One region of the Desulfallas thermosapovorans DSM 6562 genome, then DNA from elsewhere that is predicted to be linked to it. Evidence: riboswitches for the same ligand, from Rfam matches in the RefSeq annotation. Region 1 holds a riboswitch; each other region holds the start of a gene.
What was found. A riboswitch is a leader RNA that binds a small molecule or an ion and turns the genes downstream of it on or off. The one in region 1 is predicted to bind cobalamin.
Positions count from the first base shown of each region.

Region 2: it holds a riboswitch for cobalamin, as region 1 does, so the genes downstream of both, cobT (nicotinate-nucleotide--dimethylbenzimidazole phosphoribosyltransferase) here and LX24_RS08370 (4Fe-4S dicluster domain-containing protein) in region 1, are expected to answer to the same signal.
Region 3: it holds a riboswitch for cobalamin, as region 1 does, so the genes downstream of both, cobK (precorrin-6A reductase) here and LX24_RS08370 (4Fe-4S dicluster domain-containing protein) in region 1, are expected to answer to the same signal.
Region 4: it holds a riboswitch for cobalamin, as region 1 does, so the genes downstream of both, cobU (bifunctional adenosylcobinamide kinase/adenosylcobinamide-phosphate guanylyltransferase) here and LX24_RS08370 (4Fe-4S dicluster domain-containing protein) in region 1, are expected to answer to the same signal.

Region 1 covers NZ_VNHM01000008.1:64,890-70,354, reverse strand. Annotated here, with positions in the region: gene vanS (vancomycin resistance histidine kinase VanS) at 1-179, opposite strand, end outside; gene vanR (VanR-ABDEGLN family response regulator transcription factor) at 157-864, opposite strand; gene LX24_RS08380 (MoaD/ThiS family protein) at 1,155-1,442, opposite strand; gene LX24_RS08375 (aldehyde ferredoxin oxidoreductase family protein) at 1,426-3,315, opposite strand; gene LX24_RS08370 (4Fe-4S dicluster domain-containing protein) at 3,308-3,604, opposite strand; cobalamin riboswitch at 3,721-3,908, opposite strand; gene LX24_RS08365 (poly-gamma-glutamate hydrolase family protein) at 4,051-4,692, shown strand; gene LX24_RS08360 (YcdB/YcdC domain-containing protein) at 4,795-5,465, shown strand, end outside.
Region 2 covers NZ_VNHM01000002.1:147,455-152,919, reverse strand. Annotated here, with positions in the region: gene LX24_RS02595 (pyruvate kinase alpha/beta domain-containing protein) at 229-774, shown strand; gene cobT (nicotinate-nucleotide--dimethylbenzimidazole phosphoribosyltransferase) at 778-1,854, opposite strand; cobalamin riboswitch at 1,969-2,159, opposite strand; gene fni (type 2 isopentenyl-diphosphate Delta-isomerase) at 2,264-3,313, opposite strand; gene LX24_RS02580 (ferredoxin domain-containing protein) at 3,332-3,856, opposite strand; gene LX24_RS02575 (hypothetical protein) at 3,989-4,234, opposite strand; gene LX24_RS02570 (CBS domain-containing protein) at 4,407-4,949, opposite strand; gene LX24_RS02565 (hypothetical protein) at 5,085-5,465, opposite strand, start outside.
Region 3 covers NZ_VNHM01000005.1:92,560-98,024, reverse strand. Annotated here, with positions in the region: gene LX24_RS05860 (TatD family hydrolase) at 1-636, shown strand, start outside; gene LX24_RS05855 (hypothetical protein) at 683-1,159, shown strand; cobalamin riboswitch at 1,266-1,466, shown strand; gene cobK (precorrin-6A reductase) at 1,830-2,597, shown strand; gene LX24_RS05845 (energy-coupling factor ABC transporter permease) at 2,749-3,471, shown strand; gene LX24_RS05840 (energy-coupling factor ABC transporter substrate-binding protein) at 3,486-3,767, shown strand; gene cbiQ (cobalt ECF transporter T component CbiQ) at 3,777-4,556, shown strand; gene LX24_RS05830 (energy-coupling factor ABC transporter ATP-binding protein) at 4,553-5,425, shown strand.
Region 4 covers NZ_VNHM01000001.1:132,798-138,262, reverse strand. Annotated here, with positions in the region: gene LX24_RS00665 (dipeptidase) at 1-82, shown strand, start outside; gene LX24_RS00660 (PHP domain-containing protein) at 197-1,024, shown strand; gene LX24_RS00655 (LL-diaminopimelate aminotransferase) at 1,066-2,244, shown strand; gene LX24_RS00650 (translation initiation factor 2) at 2,311-2,565, shown strand; cobalamin riboswitch at 2,694-2,899, shown strand; gene cobU (bifunctional adenosylcobinamide kinase/adenosylcobinamide-phosphate guanylyltransferase) at 3,047-3,628, shown strand; gene LX24_RS00640 (cobyric acid synthase) at 3,628-5,163, shown strand; gene cbiB (adenosylcobinamide-phosphate synthase CbiB) at 5,166-5,465, shown strand, end outside.

The DNA.
Region 1 (5,465 bases):
TGAAAAGCGTTGACTAAAAATAGAACGGTACGATCTCCGATCTGGCCACGCAGGATATAGCGCAATAGATAAACAGTCACAGCGGTGGCAACTGTAATCAGAAGCATTTGAAAAAATACTTTCCCTTTTAATTTTGTATAATCATTCCTTCTGTTATTACTTTTCAATTTTATAGCCAATCCCCCATACCGTTTTGATATATTTGGGATGCTCCGCGCTGTCGTGCATTTTTTCCCTTAAATGCCTGATATGAACCATTACCGTATTATTGCTGTTGGTGAAATACTTGTCTCCCCACACCTTCTGGAACAATTCTTCCGAACTTACCACCCGCCCGCGATTGGAGCAAAGGACCCAGAGAATGGAAAACTCTGTGGGAGTGAGGGACAGCTTTTTCTCATTCAGCGTACATTCACGGGTATCCATGTTCAATACCAGGCCGGAAAAGGCGATCAAGTTTTCTTCCTGGTTAGGCTCCGCAGAATTATATTTGGTAAATCTCCGGAGCTGTGCCTTTACACGGGCAACAAGTTCCAAAGGGCGAAATGGTTTAGTAACATAGTCGTCCGCACCTAATGTCAGCCCGGTAATCTTATCGATTTCTTCTTCTTTGGCTGTCAGCATGATAACCGGAAAATTGTGCTTATCCCGAATTCGCTGACAGATTGAAAAACCGTCTATATCGGGGAGCATGACATCCAAAATGGCGAGGTCTAGTTTTTCATTTTCAATACAGTTAAGGGCATCCTTGCCGTTATAAAACTTAAAGATATTATAGTTCTCATTTTTCAGATAAACTTCAACCAAATCGGCAATAGCTTGTTCATCATCAACTATTAAAATATTTGCAGCCAAAAGCGTCATCTCCTTTCTTTAGTATATATCCCCATAATAATTATACTGCGAAGCAAAAATCATTTTATAACTTTTCACTTATTGAAATCTTAAGATTTACTGAAGACTGCGATACTGTATTAATTTCGGCAATAGCTAATACGAATGATGAAACCTTAAAAAATTTATTAATGTCTATATATCATAGGACATCAAGTTATAGTATCCTTTATTACCCGGTAAAACTGGGTAAACGAAGGAGATAATAGGGAAATGGAAACTTCCTTAAATTTACACATGGCCACCTTGGCCTTAACTGATTAGCCACCCACGAGTAGCGGCGTTGTCAGCACTACCACATCACCTTCCTGCAAAATTACGTTAAATTGGTCCGGTTTTATCCTGTAACCATTAACAAATATCCAAAGAATTTTGTTTTCACCATTTAATAAGGAAGCTACTGCCTTCTCCATTTGGCCACCATACTTAGAAGAAATAATTTGCAGCAAAGTGTATAAGTCAAGGCTTTCATTTAGGTTTATGTGTTCTTCCCTACAGAAACCGGCCGCTGCGCAAATAACGGTATAGTATCTAATTTTTACCCTCATAATGTAATCCCAGCTCCCGCAGCTTTTTACCGGTAGGGACTCCTGCTTTATCCCAACCACGCAAAGAGTAATATTCGTCCAGCATTTGGTTATAACGAGCAAAGTCCAGCGACTCTCCTTCGGCGGGTCCACTTCCTATGGGTTCAAACATCCGAGCGGGCGGCATATCGTCATGCCTGCGCAGTCCCTCACGTATGTTGAACAAGCGCTCCAGATTCCATATTCGTTCTCCAATCAACTCCAGTTCAAGGACATCCACATCCCAACCGGTGGCAAAGGCCAGTAAATCCCGAAAATGCACCGGCAGAAGCGGTTTCATAGCAATGCCTTCAAGTTTGCAAAGGCCCAGGGAATCCACTACACAGTGCCAATTTTCATGCCAATACATTAATTGCGGTTTGGTTTCATATTTCATCCAATAATTAGGGGTAACATTAATACCCAGCAGTTCCTTAATATCTTTAGCATATATTTCGGGACCGACTTCATACATGGGTAAACCCTTAAGGTGGTCACCGCCCCGGGGCGAAACCGCAAAAGATAAAGCCATACCTTTGGTGCCGCGCACATCCACCGCCGGGTAATCCATACCTTTGCTATGCACCACCAGTTCCACTCCACCCATCTTTTTGGCGGCACGCAAGGCCCCTTCTGCCAGCAAGCCGCCAAAACCTTCGCGATGAGCTATCTTATTTATCAGTTCTATAATCAGTTTATGGCTGCCCCAGTGCAAGGGTTGGTTCAGGCCGGTATCACTGTCCTTGATTATACCTCGCTGGTATCCCTCCATGGCCCAGGCCACAGCGTTTCCTGTGGATATGGTGTCCAGACCCAGTTTGTTGCACAGCGTGTTGGCAAATAATATGCTTTCCATATTACCATTACCGCACTTGGAACCAAAAGCCGATATGGTTTCATATTCCGGTCCCTCACCCAGAGTACCGGCATAATCTCCACTACTTACCTTGTAAAACCTGCTGCAGCTCACCGGGCAGTTGAAGCATCCTTTACGCTTGGTTATATAGTTTTCCAGCAGCACCTCACCCCGCAAGTTTTCCCCTTCTTCAAAGGTGGATTGCTGGAAATTCCGGGTTGGTAGAAAACCCAGCATTTGGGCCAATCCGGTGATAGCTGTGGTACCGAATGTTGAAGCCACTTCATACAGGGGATCGTTTCGGATAGCTTCCACCGCACGTGCGACGGCCTCGCGAAATTGTGCCGGTTTGGCCACGCTAGTGCCCATGTTTCCCCTGACAGCAATGGCCTTTAAATTTTTACTGCCCATCACCGCCCCGGGACCGGTGCGGGCTGCTGCCCGGGCCAGATTGCATATAATAGCGGCAAAACGCACCCGGTTTTCCCCGGCCGGACCAATACAGGCTATTTGTATAGTGTTATCACCCAGCTCCTTTTTGATAGCCTCGTCAGTTGACCAGGTGTCTTTGCCCCAGAGGTGCCGGGCATCGCGAATGGTTACCCGGTCATTGTCCAGCCATAAATACACCGGGTGCTCCGCTTGACCTGTAATAATAATATGGTCATAACCAGCTTGCTTTAGTTCCGGACCCCAGTGACCGCCGCAGTTGGAATCCCCGAATATGCCGGTAAGGGGTGACTTGGCGGTAACTGTAAAACGACCGGAGCAGGGAGCCAACGTGCCAGACAGCGGTCCCACACCGAAAATGAGGGGTGCCTTCGGGTCAAAGGGGTCCATCCCTTGCGGGGCCAGATCATAGAGTAACCGAGCGTTAACACCGGATTGCCCCAGGTAACCATACGCCAGCTCAGCCGGTAGTTCTGTTGTTTGGTAGGATTTCGAGCTCAGATCCACCCATAACACCTTTCCTGCCCAGCCATGCCACTGTTTACTCATTGCCATTCCCTCCCGCCATTTCCAAAGCGTTAAATAAGCAGCTGCCTACACACGCCGGTACGCCCGAACCCCTTTCTTCCGGCAGTTCCTTTCCGCAGAAGCTGTCCAGGCACAACTGGTTGAACACCGGGTAATCCTTGCCTTCATCCTCCAGCTTCCAGATACGTATACCGGCTAAGCGTGGATTAACAAGCCCCTGATCCGTCCAAGCACAGGCCATCTCACAACGCCTGCATCCCCGGCAATTTTCCGGATGGATGATTATGCGATTTTGCAATGCGTTTAACACAGCCACTACCTCCCTTATTTTTTCTAACTCTTTAGTTGCACATATTTAAAAAAGCCCGGCCCCATATGGGCCGGACTTTTCCATCATCCGATCTCTTGCTACCGTATTTACGCGGTAGGTGTTATAGTTTATGGGCAGGTCTCCTGGCTTCCGGATCATTAAACTACTTGAGCCTTCCCCCTTTTAACAAAGGAGTGGTCTAATTCAAGGTTTTCCCCGGTTACAGTGGCGGGACCGCTCAGGACTTGCACCTGAATTCCCTATTCTTCCCTTTAAAAGGGACACCCAAAAACCTGAGTATTATTCTTTTATTATATTTATTTAACTTAAAGTTCCAAATCCCTTCAATTTTGCAATATTTTTTTCCGGCATCAAATATAGATGGTATAATGTACCGGTTAATATAATCTTGCACTTACAGCAGTGAAATAAAAGGGGTGATTCATGTGCCGGATCGCTATGGAAGTTTTCAAGAATTACAGGCGGATAAACAAGAAAACGTGGACTATCGCATCAAGTTAAGAAGCGGCAAGTACCCTGTCCTGATTATGGCACCCCACGGTGGCATAATCGAACCTTATACCGCGGACATTGCCGGGTGGATTGCCGGGGATGATTTTGCCCTTTACGTTTTTGAAGGTGTTAAAGCCGCCAGCAGCAAGGAACTACATATCACCAGCCACAACTTCGACGAGCCCCGGGCTCTGGCGGCCGCAGCCCGGGCGGAGATAGTTTTAACCGTGCACGGACTGCGCAATGGTACCGAGGAGTTCATCATGGTGGGCGGCCTCGATGAGGAACTGGGTAATGGGGTAAAAAAAGCACTTCGGGAGGCGGGTTTCACCATTAAAGAAACCACTGCCCAGTACAGGGGCCGGCGGCAAGCCAATATCTGCAACCGCGGTCGCAGGGGTAAAGGTATCCAGTTGGAAATCACCTTCGGCCTGAGAAAACGGCTATTTGATGATGTTCACTTAAGACAACGTTTTGTTAGCACCGTGCGCTCTTTTTTATGGGATAGCTTACAAAATTTATCCTTTGGCAGGGATACGTTAATATATGAAGAAAATAACAATACGGATAGATAACAGCACAGTCACCTCACCAGGCACCGGGGTGACTTTTTTTGTACAGGGGGTGTTGCATAAAGTATTAACCAATACCGCATTTATTTCTAAGGAGGGTTCAACTTGCGCAAGCCACTAATTCTTTTCGTTTCGTTTATACTACTGCTTTGTTTTAGCACAACAGCACCGGCCCAGGAAGAAAACCGTAAAATCAGTACCCGGGAGGAGGCCATTAGCCATGCGGTTCAATTGTTCCCGGAAATAATCAGGGGCAAGGAAAATTTACTGCATGTAGACTTCAGCAGTGACCAGCACTTTGGCGGACACACATGGACAGTTACTTATAGCCGGAGCGAACCGTTACCATACAGGCTATCCATCAGTTTTAGCGCCGAAACGGGACAACTGGTTAATTTTCACTACATTCCCGACAAGTACCCCGGCGATACCCGGGTGCTCAGCCGGGACGAGGCTAAAAAAATCGCGGATGATTTTATCAAAAAACACCATCCTGATAAAACCGGTAAAATAGCAGAGCAGGAAATAGATCCGGCAGCTTATTATGACGGCAGCATTAATCTGATTTATTATTTCAGCTGGCACCAGCTAGTTGACGGGAAACAGTTTGACGCCAATACATTAAGTGTTGGAGTTAACGCCATATCGGAACAGGTGGTACATTTTTATTGCCAGTGGATGGACAATGTCGATATACCGCAACACCCTGTCATGGACCGGGATACTTTTACCAGCCAGGTAGTGAACAAACTGGGGTTATACCCCTGTTATATTAT
Region 2 (5,465 bases), on a different contig from region 1:
TGTAAATACCGGTCATCTGTCGGATAAAATACCTGCCTTTGTCACTTGTTTGACAGATAAAACCCTGTTTTTACATATATAATAGCAGTGACAAGATACTCCCAAGTTTTTAAATGATACTCCTCTTCCAACGCTCCTTCTAGGGGGCGTTATTTTTTTAGCCCAGTGCTTGTCAAATTGTAAGCACTGGGCTAAAATGGGGGTTAAAAACATACCGGGAGGTTTTTTATGTACTGGGAAAAAAAAGGCCCCGAAAATACCGATGCGACCATAAAGGCCGCACTGGAAAGGGCTAACCAAAGAAATATCAATTACCTCGTCGTAGCGTCCAGCAGCGGGGATACCGCCCGCAAATTAATTGATTGCGGCCGCCGGGTGGTATGTGTCAGCTACCATGTGGGCTTTGACAACCCGGGCAGCAGGCGCATGAGTGACGAAGTTCTGGCCGAGCTCAATCAAAAGGGCATCCAGGTATTATTTACCACCCACCTGTTGGCCGGAGTGGACCGGGCCATCCGCAATAAATTCGGTGGTGTTTACCCCTCCGAAATTATGGCCCAAACCCTGCGCATGCTGGGCCAGGGGGTTAAAGTATGTGTGGAGATTAGTGGCATGGCACTGGATGCCGGGCTAATTCCATATGGGGAAGAAATCATTGCCATCGGCGGAACGGGCAAAGGCGCCGATACCGCTGCGGTCATTGCGCCCGCCCATTCCAACCACTTCTTTGATACCAAGGTAAAGGAGATTATCTGCAAACCCAGGGAGTTCTAAATACTACCTATGCTCCTGGAGCAGCTTTTCTTCGTCCATATCCATAACGCCGGCTTCCTGGAAAGTAACCATTTCATCCAATACCCGGCAGGCAGCGTCAATAATATGCATAGCCAGGGCTGCTCCGGTTCCTTCTCCCAAACGCATCCCCATGTGTAGCAAGGGGGTCAGCCCTAAGAGTTCAAGCATTAACCCGTGACCGGGCTCACCGGACAAGTGAGAAGCCAGCATATAATTTTTGGACTCGGGCTTTATGGCAGCGGCAATTAGAGCAGCCGCCCCGGTAATAAACCCGTCAACCACTACCGGCACTCGATTAGCTGCACAACCCAGCACTACTCCGGCCAGGCCGGCTATTTCCAAGCCACCCACTTTGGCCAGAACATCCACGCCGTCAGCCGGATCAGGACGATTTATTTCCAAGGCCCGGGTTATAGCCCGGCGCTTCTTATCCAGCACCTCGTCATTGATCATGGTTCCCCGGCCGGTTACATCATTGACGGAATACCCACCCAGCACAGCTAAAATGGCACTGCTGGGTGTAGTATTGCCTATACCCATATCACCCAGAGCCAGCAGTGTGGCACCCCGTTCTATTTCGGCCCGGGCCACTTCAATACCCACTTCCAGCGCCGCCACAGCCTCATCCCGGGTCATGGCCGGCCCGGCGGCAATGTTACCGGTGCCCGCCTTGACCCGGCGCTTTAATACCCCGGGTATATCTACATCGGCCGCAACACCCACGTCCACCACCGTAATGGAAGCTCCGGCATGCCGGGCCAGCACTCCGATACCGGCCACCCCATTGATAAAAGCGGGCAACATTTGCCAGGTCACATCCCGGGGCGCTGCGCTTACCCCTTCATCCGTCACACCGTGATCACCGGCCATTACTATAACAGCCCGTTTACCAATACGCGGGCGCGGCTGGCCCAATATACCGGCCAGTTTCAGGGCTATCTGCTCCAATTGACCCAGGCTGCCCGGGGGCTTGATTAAGCTATCCATCCGCTCCTTTGCTTGGGCCATGGCCACATCATCCAGCATCCCAATCTTGTTGACGGTTTCAGTCAGCAGCATAAAAAAACCTCCTGTAAATAAATTTTTACTATGCCCGGTAGAGATAAAAAAGTTCACAGCCATACAAGGCCGTGAACTTTACCATCATCCACCGATATACCCTTTCATTAATAAGAGTCTACCGCACAGCAGGCAGGTCTCCTGGCTTCCGGATCGACACCTAAAGCGCCGCCTTCCCGGCGATACATCACCAGTGGCTATAAATGGCGCGGGCTACCCGGTTACAGTGGCGGGACCGCCCGGGAATTGCACCCGGTTCCCTATTCTCCCTTTTCCCAAAGGGCACCTGCTGTGGTATTCAATTGTATGAAATATATCCTAATTCACCTGGGCCCTATTATAGGGTCAATCATAACCCATATAGTTATTCCACACCACCTTGGCAATTCCTGCTTGCCCGCAAAAAAAATCAACGCCTGGCATAACAATCAATATCAATACCACGCCGCTTAAGCCATGCTGCGGTTAACCCGGTAATCACCAGAGGGCGTCTGGCCAGAGCCGCCATGTGCGAAGCCCCGGTAAGCATCATCACCCGCTTGAGGCCGGAGATTAATTCACCGATATAATGAACCAGCCCCTCGGGTCCCCTTTTCTTTAAGACCCGTAAAAAAGGCCCGGCCAGCGCCACCAGGGAAGCCCCGGCGGTCAGAGCCTTGGCAGCGTCCTCCGCTGTGCGCACTCCCCCCGAGGCCACCACGGATATTGTTTTACCGGCATTAAGGGCCTCTAGTAAACTAATGGCCGTGGGTATACCCCAACGCTCCAGGGCAATACCCCCCTTGCCGCCACGCCTTCCCTCAATGGCTGCAAAATTGGTACCGCCCCAACCGCTGACATCTATGTAGCGCACTCCGGCATCAGCCAAAGCAGCTACCGTCTCCCGGGCCATGCCGCAACCGACTTCTTTAACCAGTACCGGTACGGGTAAATTCGCCGCCAGGTTCCTGATATTTTCCAGAACACCGCTAAAATTCATTTCCCCCTCGGGCATAGCCAGCTCCTGGTTCACATTAAGATAAAGCTGGATACCATCGGCATTAATCATTTCCACGGCTTCCAGCGCCTGTTCCAGGGTGCAAAGGGCGCTCAGATTGGCCAGCAGCAGGCCTTCGGGATTAAACTCCCTGGCCACGGAAAAAGTATCCCGCACCGCCGGATCATCCAGCGCTGCCCGCTGGGACCCCACCGCCATGGCAATTCCCGTAAAAGCAGCCGCCCTGGCTAACTCCCGGTTAATTCCCAGTACACCGGAATGCCCCCCGGTAATGGCGTTAATCATCAGTGGTGCCTTCAGTTTTTTACCCATGAAACTGCATGAAGTGTCCAGCTTGTCCCAATCCAGCTCAGGCAGCGCATTATGCACCAGTAGAAGATCGGCAAAACCGGAATGATGTAGCACCTCGGGCAATTCCATGGCGTATCGGATGTGCTCAAGCTTTCTCTTTTTCCTGGTTATAGCCCGCGCCCCCCACAGCTATTTTACCGGCCGGTCAAAATATATATTTTTGCTGGTGGCCGAGATGGGGATGGCACAAACAATGGCCCCCTTGACCAAACCCATTTTTTTAGCCACCACAGCCGGCCGGTACATAACCCGGTTATCGACATTCAGGATACCCGCAGTTTTAGCCGCCGAACCAAGGGCAATCCCCAAGTCCATCACCCGCCAGGCGCATAGCGGTCCTAAAAAATCCGGCCCCTGGCGGCTCTCCAATTGAGCACATTGCTCATGTCCACAGGCACCACAATCAAGACCCAGGGGGACATTTTCGCGTAACGACACGAATAATACGGCTTCCGAATGCCGGATGTTTTCCGCGTCACGGTCAAAATTAACTTTACCGGTTTCCCGGCCGAATTTATCCATTTCATCGGCCAGTCTTTGAAGGTCGTCACCCGACAACACTTGAATGTCCAAATAATCCTGCCCCAAGCATTTGGGTGCAGTTCTGGCGGACACCGCCATAAGCTCGGCAACCGTATGCATGATACCGGACAATTGATAACGCCTCCCACTGCCAATTGGCATTTTTTATATCATACCACATGCCGGCAGGGGAGCCAAAAACAAAAACGTTCAGCCGGGGATCGCCTGCTAAACGTTTATGCTTGCACCATAGTTCACACTTAATTACATAACATATTTCACAAACCAGAACGCGCTACATCCCAATAAGCACATGGCGCCGGCAAATAAATAATTAATAACTCCTTCACTTACCTGACTCGGGTGGTCGGCACGGCACATTTCCACCCTGGCAAGTTCCGCCCGCAGGAAAGGTTCTTCCAGCCAGCGCTCGGCCAAATTTTTCCGTTCATTCTCCTCATTAGCCGGCACACCGGCCCGCAAGTCACCCATATTAATAACCACAGCCACTGCCCACCCTCTCCCCTCGTACATAAGTAATATTTATATTATTATATTTTGCAGTTAGATAAAAATCAATTACATTTGTGAAATATTTTATTAATTATGCCGTTTTTTTTAACACGACAAAAAGCCCTTGCGGGCTTTGTCATATCGTTTATTTAACTATTGGTACAGGTGTTTAAATATCTATTTTGTAGCCATTACTAACTTCCATGCTCCGGGCACCGGCCACCAGATCATATACTTCGGCAAACAATTCGTTCACCCTGACCATACCAACCAGGCGGTTGTTTTTCTTTACCGGCAGCGTGCCCAATTTATGTTTAATCATCGCGTGCACTGCCTTAATTAAGGTATCGTTGGCGTCCAGGGCGATAACATTAATGGGATGCATAATATCTTTTATGCTTTTTTGGGCCTCGTGTTTACACCTTTCCGTAAACAATCCCTCCCAAAAGGTGGGCACGGAAAGACGATCGGCCCTGGCAAAAAAGGGCTCAAGGGCTTGCAGCACAGACCGGAAAGTAACCATACCCTGCGGGTTGCCGTAATCATCGCTGACAATTACCGACCTGTGTCCCTGCCCTCCTGCATTGCGTTGGTAAAAACCCCTGTGCAATACTTTAATGGCATCTGCAACGGTGCAGTTGTGCGATACTACTTTATAATTACGCACCGGGATCATAATATCAATAACTCTTTTTTCAGACTGTTCAGACACTTTATTTACCTCCTGCCTGCCCCAAAGGGATTCTCATCCCGGCAGCCAACAAAGCGCCCGGTATTCGAAAAGTACCATCGATGTGCTGCTACGATATAACCCTGTCTATCGCAACAGCACATCCCCGCGCCCTTTTCACACCACACCCAGCTCATTGAGATATGGCTTGGTTGCCTCGACAAAATCCGCAAGTTTTTTGGCCGCCAGGCGTTTATTTCTTTCCCTTACCACCTCATAGGGCAACAACAGTTTCAACCGGTATTTACCGGTAGCCTCAACCTTGGGCAGTTCCCTCTCCAGAGAAGTCCCCAGCCGGTGCTCTATAACATCCTTTTTTTGCAGCAGCGGTACAAATACTTGTTTCTTATTGCCGTCCATAACCAGGTCTATCACCAGGTACTCCCGGCCTTTATTGGGGCCTTTGCGGGGACGGGTTTTTCCTATCCTGTAATATATGTTACTACTGCCAAATACCCTGATACATTTCCAGGATTCAGTAATGCCAAATTTATTGCT
Region 3 (5,465 bases), on a different contig from region 1:
GAAAGCTATTTTGACCATTTCAGAATGATTGACGGGTTTTACAGACAGTTGGCCGCTTCCTTTGGCATAGAACTTTTTTCGGCGGTGGGTGTACACCCGGCCGGCATTCCGGAAGATTGGCCCAGGGTGATTGACAGTTTGCCGGAGTTTATCAATCGTGATACCGTGGTAGCCATCGGAGAAGTAGGGATAAACCAAATTTCGACTTTGGAAAAGGATGTACTGCGGGCTCAGCTGGAGGTGGCCAAAAACTGTAATGTTCCGGTTATTATACATACTCCCAAGGAAAACCGGCCTGCTGTGGTGGATGAGATGTTAAATATAGCCGGGCGAGTAGGTATTAACCCTGCGCTAATGGTTATTGACCACGCCCATCTTGATATCATCGGACAAATTAATGATTTTGGTGCCTTGCCGGGGTTGACCATGCGGGAACAAAATCTGACCGCTCCGGTACTGGTGGAACATCTTGACCTGTTCGCTCGAGGAATGATGAACAGCGATTATAGTAATATCATGCCCAATGACCCGGCGGGGTTTGTAAACGCGGTGGAGTACATGCGTTCCCGTCAGGTTGATGAAAATTTGATTAGTGCACTGGCAGGAGGAAATGCCGCTCAATTGTACGGAATATAGCGCCCCAAAACGGTTATATCAATTTTTGTTAAAGGAGGGAGACCCGGTGGAAGAGACCGGTTGTTTTAACAAATTTTTAATTGTACGGGGTTCTATTACCGGGCAGGGCATGAGAAACGATATAAAGCGGGTATTAATTTTTATAATTGCAGCTGCCATACTTATGGTAGGCTGCTCACCCGGCAAAGATTATGTAGAAAACCCTGTTGTGCTTACTGAACAAGATATCAAGAATGCCGTTACCGAACTGATCAATGGTATTAACAGTGGCAATATGGAAATCGTCCAAAGGTATGTGGGCGCTGCAACTCCCGTTGCTGAAAAGCTGGTTGACCAATTGAGGGGTAATATCAAACTGCACAATGTGCGGGATATAACTGTTCAGGGTACCACTGCCCGGGCTACTGTTACTTTGGAGGTTGTCCCATTAAATATTACAAGGGATGTGACGCTGAGCTTCGATGCCACGGATGTGTTGCTATTAAACAATCCGTTGGGGTTGTTGTCCATATTGCTGCAATAGTCATCGGTTAAAAGCATGTGAAACAGTTGTCAGGGTGTATCAATGCCGCTACAGTATGGACAATATGGCATAAATGTGTTATTATTGCAAATATATATAATCTAATAACAAAGTTTACCGCTCGGGTGCCCCTGGCATGCTTAAACATAGTTTACCAGGGGATAACAGGGAACCAGGTGAAAGTCCTGGACGGTCCGGCCACTGTAAATGGCGAGCCACCTTTTGATTACCACCGGTTTAACCGGGAAGGATAAAAGGCGTGCAATGAACCATAAGTCAGGAGACCTACCCGGGTTGCACACATAAATGACCTCCCACGGAGAGGATTGGTGTGGTTATACTTTGCAGCCGTAATAATCGGTATTTTTACGGTAGTGTGAAGATAAGCCTTAGCTGACGTGGGAGCTAAGGCTTTAGTTATTGTTATACATGTAAACAGGTGCTGTGGCTCGAGAAGCGCACAGCTTAAATTCGGTTACATCTTCCGCTGTGTAGGCATGGTAACCCAAAGTTACTTGGGGCCGCATAACCAAATCAGCAAACCGGGCCTGTTCAAACGCACCGCTGATAGTTTTATTAGGGGGTGGTTGAACTGTGGTTTGCCTGCGGTCGCCGTGATTTTTAAACCCCCTGCTAATACCAGGGGGTTTTGTACTGGGAGTGGTTTTATTTGATTCTAGTTTTACAGGGTACAGGCGATGGAAAATTAATAACCCAAACACTTGTAGGGCAAGGGTACCGGGTGGGGGCCCTGGCCGCTACGGATTATGGCAGGGAACTGGCTGTAGAATACGGGGCTATCTTGGTAGATAAAAATTTGAACACCGGTACAGGTACCTGGCTGGAAGAACTGGGGGTGCAGGCCGTAGTTGACGCCAGGCACCCATTCGATGGAAAAGGGGAAGATGAGCTGGCCCGGCAGTGCCGGGCAAACAATATAATGTACCTGCGCATAGGCCGGGAGGAGACAGATATATGCCATGAACTGCTGCACCCGGTATCCTCCATGCCCGAGGCTGCCCAAAAAGCTGCCGGTTTAGGAAAAACAATTTTTTTGACCACGGGCAGCCACGATCTGGAACACTTCGTAGCACTGCAAAAAACACAAGGCATTCGATTAGTGGTAAGAGTATTGCCCGAGCACAAGGTGGTTAAAAAATGCCAGGACATGGGCATTCATACCAGGGACATTGTGGCCATGCAGGGGCCCTTTTCCAAACAAATCAACAAAGCACTGTTTAAAATGTACCGGGCTGCAGTGGTGGTCACCAAAGACAGCGGCCGGGCCGGGGGTACCGACACAAAAATTGATGCTGCCCTTGCTTTGAAAATTCCCGTTGTGATTGTCAAAAGGCCAAGTGCCACTACGCAGAGGGAGTACCGGTGGGATGAAGCTGTACAGGTCATTAACCAACAGCTACCATTACAACCCCGGTAAAAATTTACACAGCTTTATTACACGTTTAATGCGTTGTAGTTTTGTTTTATTACAATGAAAGAAGGTGCATTTATTGAAAGGTTTATTATCAATAACAACGGTATTTGAGGCAATAAGACCCAAATTTATTTGCTTGGCATTTGTTTATTTCATGCTGCTGGTGCTGGTGATACCGGAAAATGCTTACGCCATGCACATTATGGAGGGCTACCTGCCTTCGACATGGTGCGCGGCATGGTATTTATTAACCTTGCCATTTTTTATCATGGGACTGATTTCAATTAACAAAACAGTTGGTTTAAACCCTAAAATGAAAATGCTCATTGCCTTTGCCGGGGCCTTTGCCTTTGCCTTGTCAGCCCTAAAATTACCATCGGTGACGGGTAGTTGCTCCCATCCCACGGGTGTGGGATTGGGTGCTATATTGTTCGGCCCGGCTGCCATGGCGGTACTGGGGAGTATTGTACTGTTGTTCCAGGCGCTGCTTTTGGCCCATGGCGGCATTACCACCTTGGGTGCCAACGCCTTCTCCATGGCCGTGGTGGGTCCCTTTGTGGCTTATGGAGTTTTCAGATTGTGCCGGCGACTGGGCACACCCGTGTGGCTGGCTGTCTTTGCAGGTGCAGCCCTGGGTGATTTGCTCACGTACATTACCACATCAATTCAATTAGCCCTGGCCATACCGGATGCTGTCGGGGGAGTTGCGGCCTCCTTTACTAAATTTTCCGCGATTTTTGCCGTTACCCAAATTCCCCTGGCCATCAGTGAAGGATTACTTACTGTACTGGTCTTTAATTTACTGTATAATTACAATCAGAACGAGCTTATTGAGCTGGCCGTAATTCCTGATCACCTACAGGGGGAGGTGCGGTAATCGTGAAAAATAATATGCTGCGCAATAATCTACTACTGCTTGTTTTGTTGGCAGTCTTCATAGTACTACCGCTTATCATGGCCAACGGAGCGGCATTCGAAGGAGCTGACGGGCAGGCGGAAGAAGCTATTATGCAAATCAATCCCCACTATGAACCCTGGTTTTCCTCTATTTGGGAGCCACCCAGCGGGGAAATTGAAAGCCTGTTATTTGCTTTGCAAGGGGCGCTGGGGGCGGGCTTTATATGTTATTACCTGGGGTATATGAAGGGCAGTAAAAAATCCGAAAGGGATTAAATATCCGGTATGTTATTAATTGATCATTTTGCATACAACAACAGACTGGTTCGGATGCACCCCGGTGAAAAAACCCTCTTTTTTGTAATTACCATCGGGATTTGCCTGGCTTTGCCATCACTGGCCACATCCCTGGTTATCACGCTGTTGATGGCCGGGGTGGTGGTGTTTGGGGCCGGGGTACCATGGCGATTTTATGCCAAGCTGCTGATGGTGCCCAGCTCCTTTCTGATTATTGGCGTGTTGGCAGTGGCGGTTTCGGTAACCCGTGAACCACAGCAGTTTCTATGGGCCGTCCACCCGGGAAGTTTTACCGTGGGTATAACCAGGGCAGGTCTTCTTACTGCGGCGGAATTGTTTTTTCGCTCACTGGGTGCGGTTTCCTGTCTGTATTTTTTATCCCTCACTACACCCATGACGGAGACTGTGGGTTTACTGAAAAAATTGCGGATGCCCGCACTGGTGGTGGAGTTAATTGCTTTAATATACAGGTTGATATTCATATTGTTGGGAATGTCCGGGCAAATATACACTGCCCAGTCTTCCCGGCTGGGTTATAGAAATATGCGCACCGGGTTTACCGCTCTAAGCCAATTGATAATGTCTATGTTTATCAAGTCCTACAAGCAATCCCAAAGCATGTATGACGCCATGGTGGCACGTTGTTATGACGGGCAGCTGCATTTTGTGGAAGAAAAACGGAACTGGTCGGCACGTCACGTGCTGGTGATAGTAACGGTTGACGGTATACTGGCGGCCTGGGCGCTGTATGCGGGAGGAATATTATGAGACCATATATTATTGAGGCCCGGAATTTGATATATGACTACCCGGACGGTACCAGAGCGCTGAATGGTATGACCATGTGCATCAAAGAAGGACAAAAAGTGGCGGTACTGGGGACAAACGGAGCGGGTAAATCCACTTTGTTTTTACACTTTAATGGTATTTTGCGTCCCCGGCAGGGAGCTGTATTATTCAATGGACAGCCGGTGGATTACCGGCACAGATCTTTGATTGAACTACGGAAAAATGTAGGTATTGTATTTCAGGACCCGGACAACCAGCTTTTTTCGGCCAGTGTGCTGCAGGATGTTGCCTTCGGGCCGCTAAATCTGGGTTTGGATAAAAATACGGCACTGGACCGGGCCCATAAAGCCATGGAAGAAACAGAAATTGATTACTTGCAAAATAAGCCCACCCATTTTTTAAGTTACGGGCAAAAGAAGCGGGTATCCATCGCCGGAGTGCTGGCTATGGAGCCCCGGGTAATTGTTTTCGACGAGCCCACCGCCTGTCTGGATCCCCGGATGGCGGGCAAAATTATGAGCTTGCTGCAGCAGTTAAACAAGCAGGGTAAAACCCTGGTAATGTCCACCCATGATGTTGACCTGGCCTACAGTTGGGCCGATTACGTTTACGTTCTCCAACGAGGTCGGGTTGCCGGGGAAGGAACCCCCCGGGAGGTTTTTGCAGACCGGGAGTTGCTGGCTGGCTGCGGCCTGAAACTTCCCTGGATGTTGGAAGTATACTGGGAGTTAATTGATAACGAACTGATTGCCCCAACTGTTCCCGTACCCAGTAACAAAGACACTTTAATGGAATTGATTAGAAATGGATCAGGGGCCGCTGCCGGTGTTACAATAAAGGTAGTATAGTTAAGGACCCGTATTAAATAGCAATCTATTATAAGATTAT
Region 4 (5,465 bases), on a different contig from region 1:
GGACCACGGTTATAGTCATGAACAGATAGCCGGTATAATGGGAGGGAATTGGATAAGATTACTGGCCGAGGTATTAAAATAAAATAAATAGAGTTTGTAATTTTTATAAAAACCCGAAATATTCATTGTCTATGCTACAATAATGGTACAATAACACACGACCTTTGTTCGAGATATATATGTTAGGGTGATACTAATGTTTGCTGATTTACATATCCATACTACCTTTTCCGATGGCGCCAGCACTCCGGAGGAAGTGGTTCGTATGGCCGCGCAGGCCAAACTGCGAGCTGTGGCTATAACCGATCATGATACCATGGATGGTTTTTGGCCAGCCAGACGGGAAGCGGAACTGTTGGGTGTTGATATACTTGAAGGAGTGGAGTTAAGCACTGAGCATGATGGTATGGAAGTACATATCCTTGCTTATTGTATAGGGCCTGAAAACACCCGCTTCCAAGAACACATGGATGTTTTTCGCAATGCCCGGTTAAGCAGAGCCCAAAAGATTGTGACTAAGTTACAGCATTTGGGGATTGATATAAGTTTTGACGAGGTGCTAAAAACAGCCGGGCACGGTTCGGTGGGTAGGCCGCACATTGCCCAGGTCCTGCTGGCTACCGGTAAAATCAGCAGTATTGCCGAGGCCTTTGAATATTATATCGGTGTTGGCAAGCCGGCTTATGAACCCCGGTTAAAATATCACCCGGCGGAAATGGTCATGCTGGTTAGAAAATTAGGCGGGGTACCCGTATTGGCTCATCCAGGCATATCTTGCGCGGACGATCTGATAGTGTCCTTAATAGAAGCCGGGCTGCAGGGGCTGGAGGTGTACCACCCCAAGCATCCCCGGGAAATGGAGAATTACTATTTGGGACTTTGCCGCACCTACGGGTTGGTGGCTACCGGCGGATCTGATTTTCATGGTACGGGCATGGCGGGACACGGGCGGTTGGGTGAAGGCAAAGCACCTTATACAACGGTTTTACAGTTGCGGGCGCTGGCAGCGGCAAACGGTCGGTGACTATACTTCGTAATATTTTAACTTAAGGGAGAGAATTTAAATTGGAAGTGGCACGTAGAATACAAAATATAAGTTCAGCGATTTTTAATGAAATGGAAGAACTGAAAAAACAGGTGGAAAAGCGGGGTATTGAAGTAATTAATCTGGGTGTGGGCAGCCCGGACCGGCCACCCGCGCCACACATAATAGAAGCCATGCACCGGGCTTTGAACAAACTGGATAATTATCGTTACCCGCTGGTGGGCCGGCCGGAATTGTGCAGGGCGGTTGCGAATTGGTATAAAAACAGGTTTGGGGTGGAATTAAACCCTGATAACGAGGTGCTGGTACTAATGGGATCCCAGGACGGTTTAGCCCACATAGCCATGGCCTACATAAACCCGGGGGATATAGCATTGATTCCCGATCCCGGCTATCCTATATATGCCACCAGTATTGTACTGGCTGAAGGTGAAATTTACCCTATGCCTTTGCTGGCAGAAAACAACTTTTTGCCTGATTTGAAAAACATCCCCCGAGAGGTGGCCCGGCGGGCAAAGTTATTGTGGGTAAATTACCCCAACAACCCGGTGGCTGCTTCGGCTAACCGGCAATTTTTTGCTGAACTGGTGGATTTTGCGCGCACCTATGATATTGTGGTTTGTCACGATATTGCCTATTGCGAGCTGGCCTTTGACGGTTATAAACCCGTTAGCTTCCTTGAAGTACCCGGTGCTCGGGAGGTGGGCATTGAATTTTATTCTTTGTCCAAAACATATAACATGGCCGGGTGTCGGGTTGGATTTGCCGTGGGCAATGCGGGTATTTTGGAAGCATTGAATAAAATAAAAACCAATATTGATTATGGTGTGTTTAACGTTGTGCAGGAGGCGGGCGTAGCAGCCCTGGAGGGCCCCCAGGATTGTGTTCGGGAAAATGCGGAGTGTTATCGCCGGCGCCGGGACGTGCTGGTGGACGGCCTGGCTAAACTGGGCTGGGAGGTCCCCAGACCTAAGGCTTCTATGTTTGTTTGGGCGCCCCTACCTAAGGAGTGTAGTTGTTCCTCAAGGGAATTTGCTTTAAAACTATTGAACAGTACTGGTGTTTTGTTGATCCCGGGCACTGCCTTTGGGGAGATGGGCGAGGGTTACCTGCGTATTGCTTTAGTGCGGGACGAGCCTGTATTGGAAGAAGCAGTGCGCCGTATTGGCGAATTTTTACGCTCCGGGGTACCGGCCTGATATGTCTATTTAATTACCACCTGTCATATAATAAAACTATTAGAAGACGGTCAAGGTGGTGTTGCGATGGAAGAATACCCGGATGTACAGTATTTCCAGCGCAGGATACAGGAGTTGGAGGACAAAGTGGACCAACTTCGTCTTAGCCGCAGGGTATTGATGAACTTGGTTGAAAAGGTGGAAAAAGAAAAGACATTCTTTTTGGCCAGGCTGGAGAAGGAAAACCGCCGGTTGCACCGGAATAATTACAAGTATGCTTGCTGGTTATTGAAGAAAAACAGGCAGATTATGGAACTGGAAGCGAAAATTAAAGATCAATAAAAATACTTATTTAAGACGACCCTAACAATGGGTCTTTTTTTTTAAGTTATGATATAATTTTGTATGAATGGGGCCAAGTTGTTGCATTTGGATAAAGCTTGGCACAAATGTAAAACAAAAGGTTAAATTTATGATCTTTTTTCACAGGTGCCCGGCGGGTGCGCCACAGTACCCGGGGGATAATAGGGAATCAGGTTGAAGCCTGAGCGGTCTTGCGCCACTGTAAGCGGGTAGTCGCCATAGCCGGTACATCCGGTCCAACCACTCTTCGGGGGAAGGTGTATGTCGGCAATGACCCGTTAGCCAGGAAACCTGCCTGTGATTGCCAATAACCTGCGTGAGATGGTGATGGCTTTCTTTAATGGGGCGCTTAAACTCCAGTTTTGGAAAGCTGGAGTTTTATTTTATTAAAATTAATAAATTGTTTAGGTGCGTAGTTGTTCAAATTATATAAAACGTTTAAGATGGGGGAGATATTCTTTTGTTAAGTGAAATAGTGCTGGTTATTGGTGGCACGCGCAGCGGAAAAAGTAGATTTGCTGAAAAATTGGCCGCAAGGTCCGGCAAAAATGTTGTTTACTTGGCTACCGCCGGCATACATGATGATGAAATGGCCCAGCGGGTTAAAGAGCATCGCCTGCGCCGGCCGGAAGCCTGGCGCACGGTGGAGGAAACACACAACCTGACCGGTGTGCTGTCAACGCTGCCCCCGGGAACTGTGGTGTTGATAGACTGTATAACCCTTTGGATGTCTAATTTATTGCTGGATGAAAATATGCCCCGCCCCGGTGCAGGTGGACTGGAAAAGGAAAACCATATTACCACCGAGGCCAGGGAGATTGTTCATGTAGCCCGGGATAAAAATTTACATTTGATCATGGTTAGCAATGAGGTGGGTTGTGGTCTGGTGCCTGAATATGAACTGGGCAGGTCATACCGCGATATTGCGGGACGGGTCAACCAGCTACTGGCCGAACTTGCCGACCGGGTATTTTATATAGTGGCCGGCCTGCCGCTGGAGTTAAAATCAATGGCCTCAGGCGGCGCACAAAGGGGGGTATAATGGTGGCAGCCAAAACAATAATGGTTCAGGGAACGGCTTCCCACGCCGGTAAAAGTGTTTTAACGGCTGCTTTGTGCCGCATTTTTTACCAGGATGGTTACCGGGTGGCACCGTTTAAATCCCAAAATATGGCTTTAAATTCATTTGTCACCGCTGACGGCGGGGAAATGGGCCGTGCACAGGTGGTACAGGCCGAGGCGGCCGGTGTGCCGCCCAGCGTGGACATGAACCCCATTTTGCTAAAACCTACGGGTAACGCTTCGTCCCAGGTGGTGGTACTGGGACGCCCGCTGGACAATTATAACGCCTGGGACTATCATCAAGAGCTGGCAGGCAAACTATGGAGTGTGGTTACCGTAGCACTGGAAAGGCTGCAAAACGATTTTGATATTGTGGTTATAGAGGGGGCTGGCAGCCCGGCGGAGGTTAACTTGCAGGCCACTGATATTGTAAATATGAAGGTTGCCCGTCAAGCCGGGGCACCGGTATTACTGGTGGCTGATATCGACCGGGGCGGCGCCCTGGCGGCAGTAGTGGGTACTTTGGAATTGCTTCCCCCCGGGGACAGGGAGAGGGTTAAGGGTATCATTATAAATAAATTTCGCGGTGATGTGAATTTATTTCAACCCGCTATTAAATTCCTAGAACAAAAAACAGGGGTGCCGGTATGCGGCGTAGTGCCCTATTTTGATGATTTATACATACAGGACGAAGATTCGGTGGTTATGGAGAGAAAGAATTACCTGGCCGTTAATGATGGTGACAAAGTGGATATTGCCGTGTTGCGCTTGCCCCGGATCTCCAACTTTACTGATTTCGATCCCCTGGAAAGTGAACCCGGCGTGTATTTGCGCTATGTGGGCTGTGATGATACGCTGGGTCAGCCGGATTTGGTTATTATACCTGGTAGTAAAAATACCATTGAGGATCTTCTTTATCTCAAACAAACCGGGTTGGCGGGTGAAGTGGTGCGATTGGCCCGCCGGGGAGTGCCGGTGGTCGGTATTTGCGGCGGCTTTCAAATGCTGGGCCGTGAGCTTAAGGACCCTTTTAAAACCGAATCATCCATTGAACATATTCCCGGGCTGGGGCTGCTGGATATGCAAACAACCTTTGCCAGGGAAAAGGTGACCAGCCAAGTACAAGCTACGGTGGCCGGTGATGGTGATTACCTGGGCGGTTTCGGCGGGCACCTAACAGGTTACGAGATTCATATGGGCCGAACCGAATTGGGTGCCCAAGCCAGGCCCGCTTTTATAATCGAAACACGTTCCGGTCAACAGGTGGATGTGCCGGACGGGGCGCAAAATGCCGAAGGGTCTGTATGGGGCACATATATACACGGTATATTTGATAATGATTTATTCAGGCGGCACCTGGTTAATATACTGAAAAAGAAAAAGGGTCTGGATACTGAGGGGCAAGCAGCCATAATAAGTACCGAACAAAAAAAACAAGCGGGTTATGACCGGTTGGCTGAACTGGTGCGTAATAGCCTGGATATGGGGCTAATTTACCGCTTAATGGAAATATAAAGATGAATATATTTGTTTTATTTGCCCTGGTCGGTTTTATAATTGATTTGTTGGTTGGAGACCCGCCCCGCTTACCCCATCCGGTGGTATATATCGGCCGGGGTATTGCCCGCCTGGAGAAGGTGGCCAGGAGCGTTGCCTCATCCCCTTTGGCCCTGAAAGCAGCGGGGGTGGGTATAGCCATAACGGTGGTTGTGGTTAGTTTTGGTGTTACCATGCTTATTTTATGGGCAGCCCGGCAGGCCAGTTATTATGTTTATTTGTTTTTGGGAGCCTGGATTGTTTCCACCACTTTGGCTACC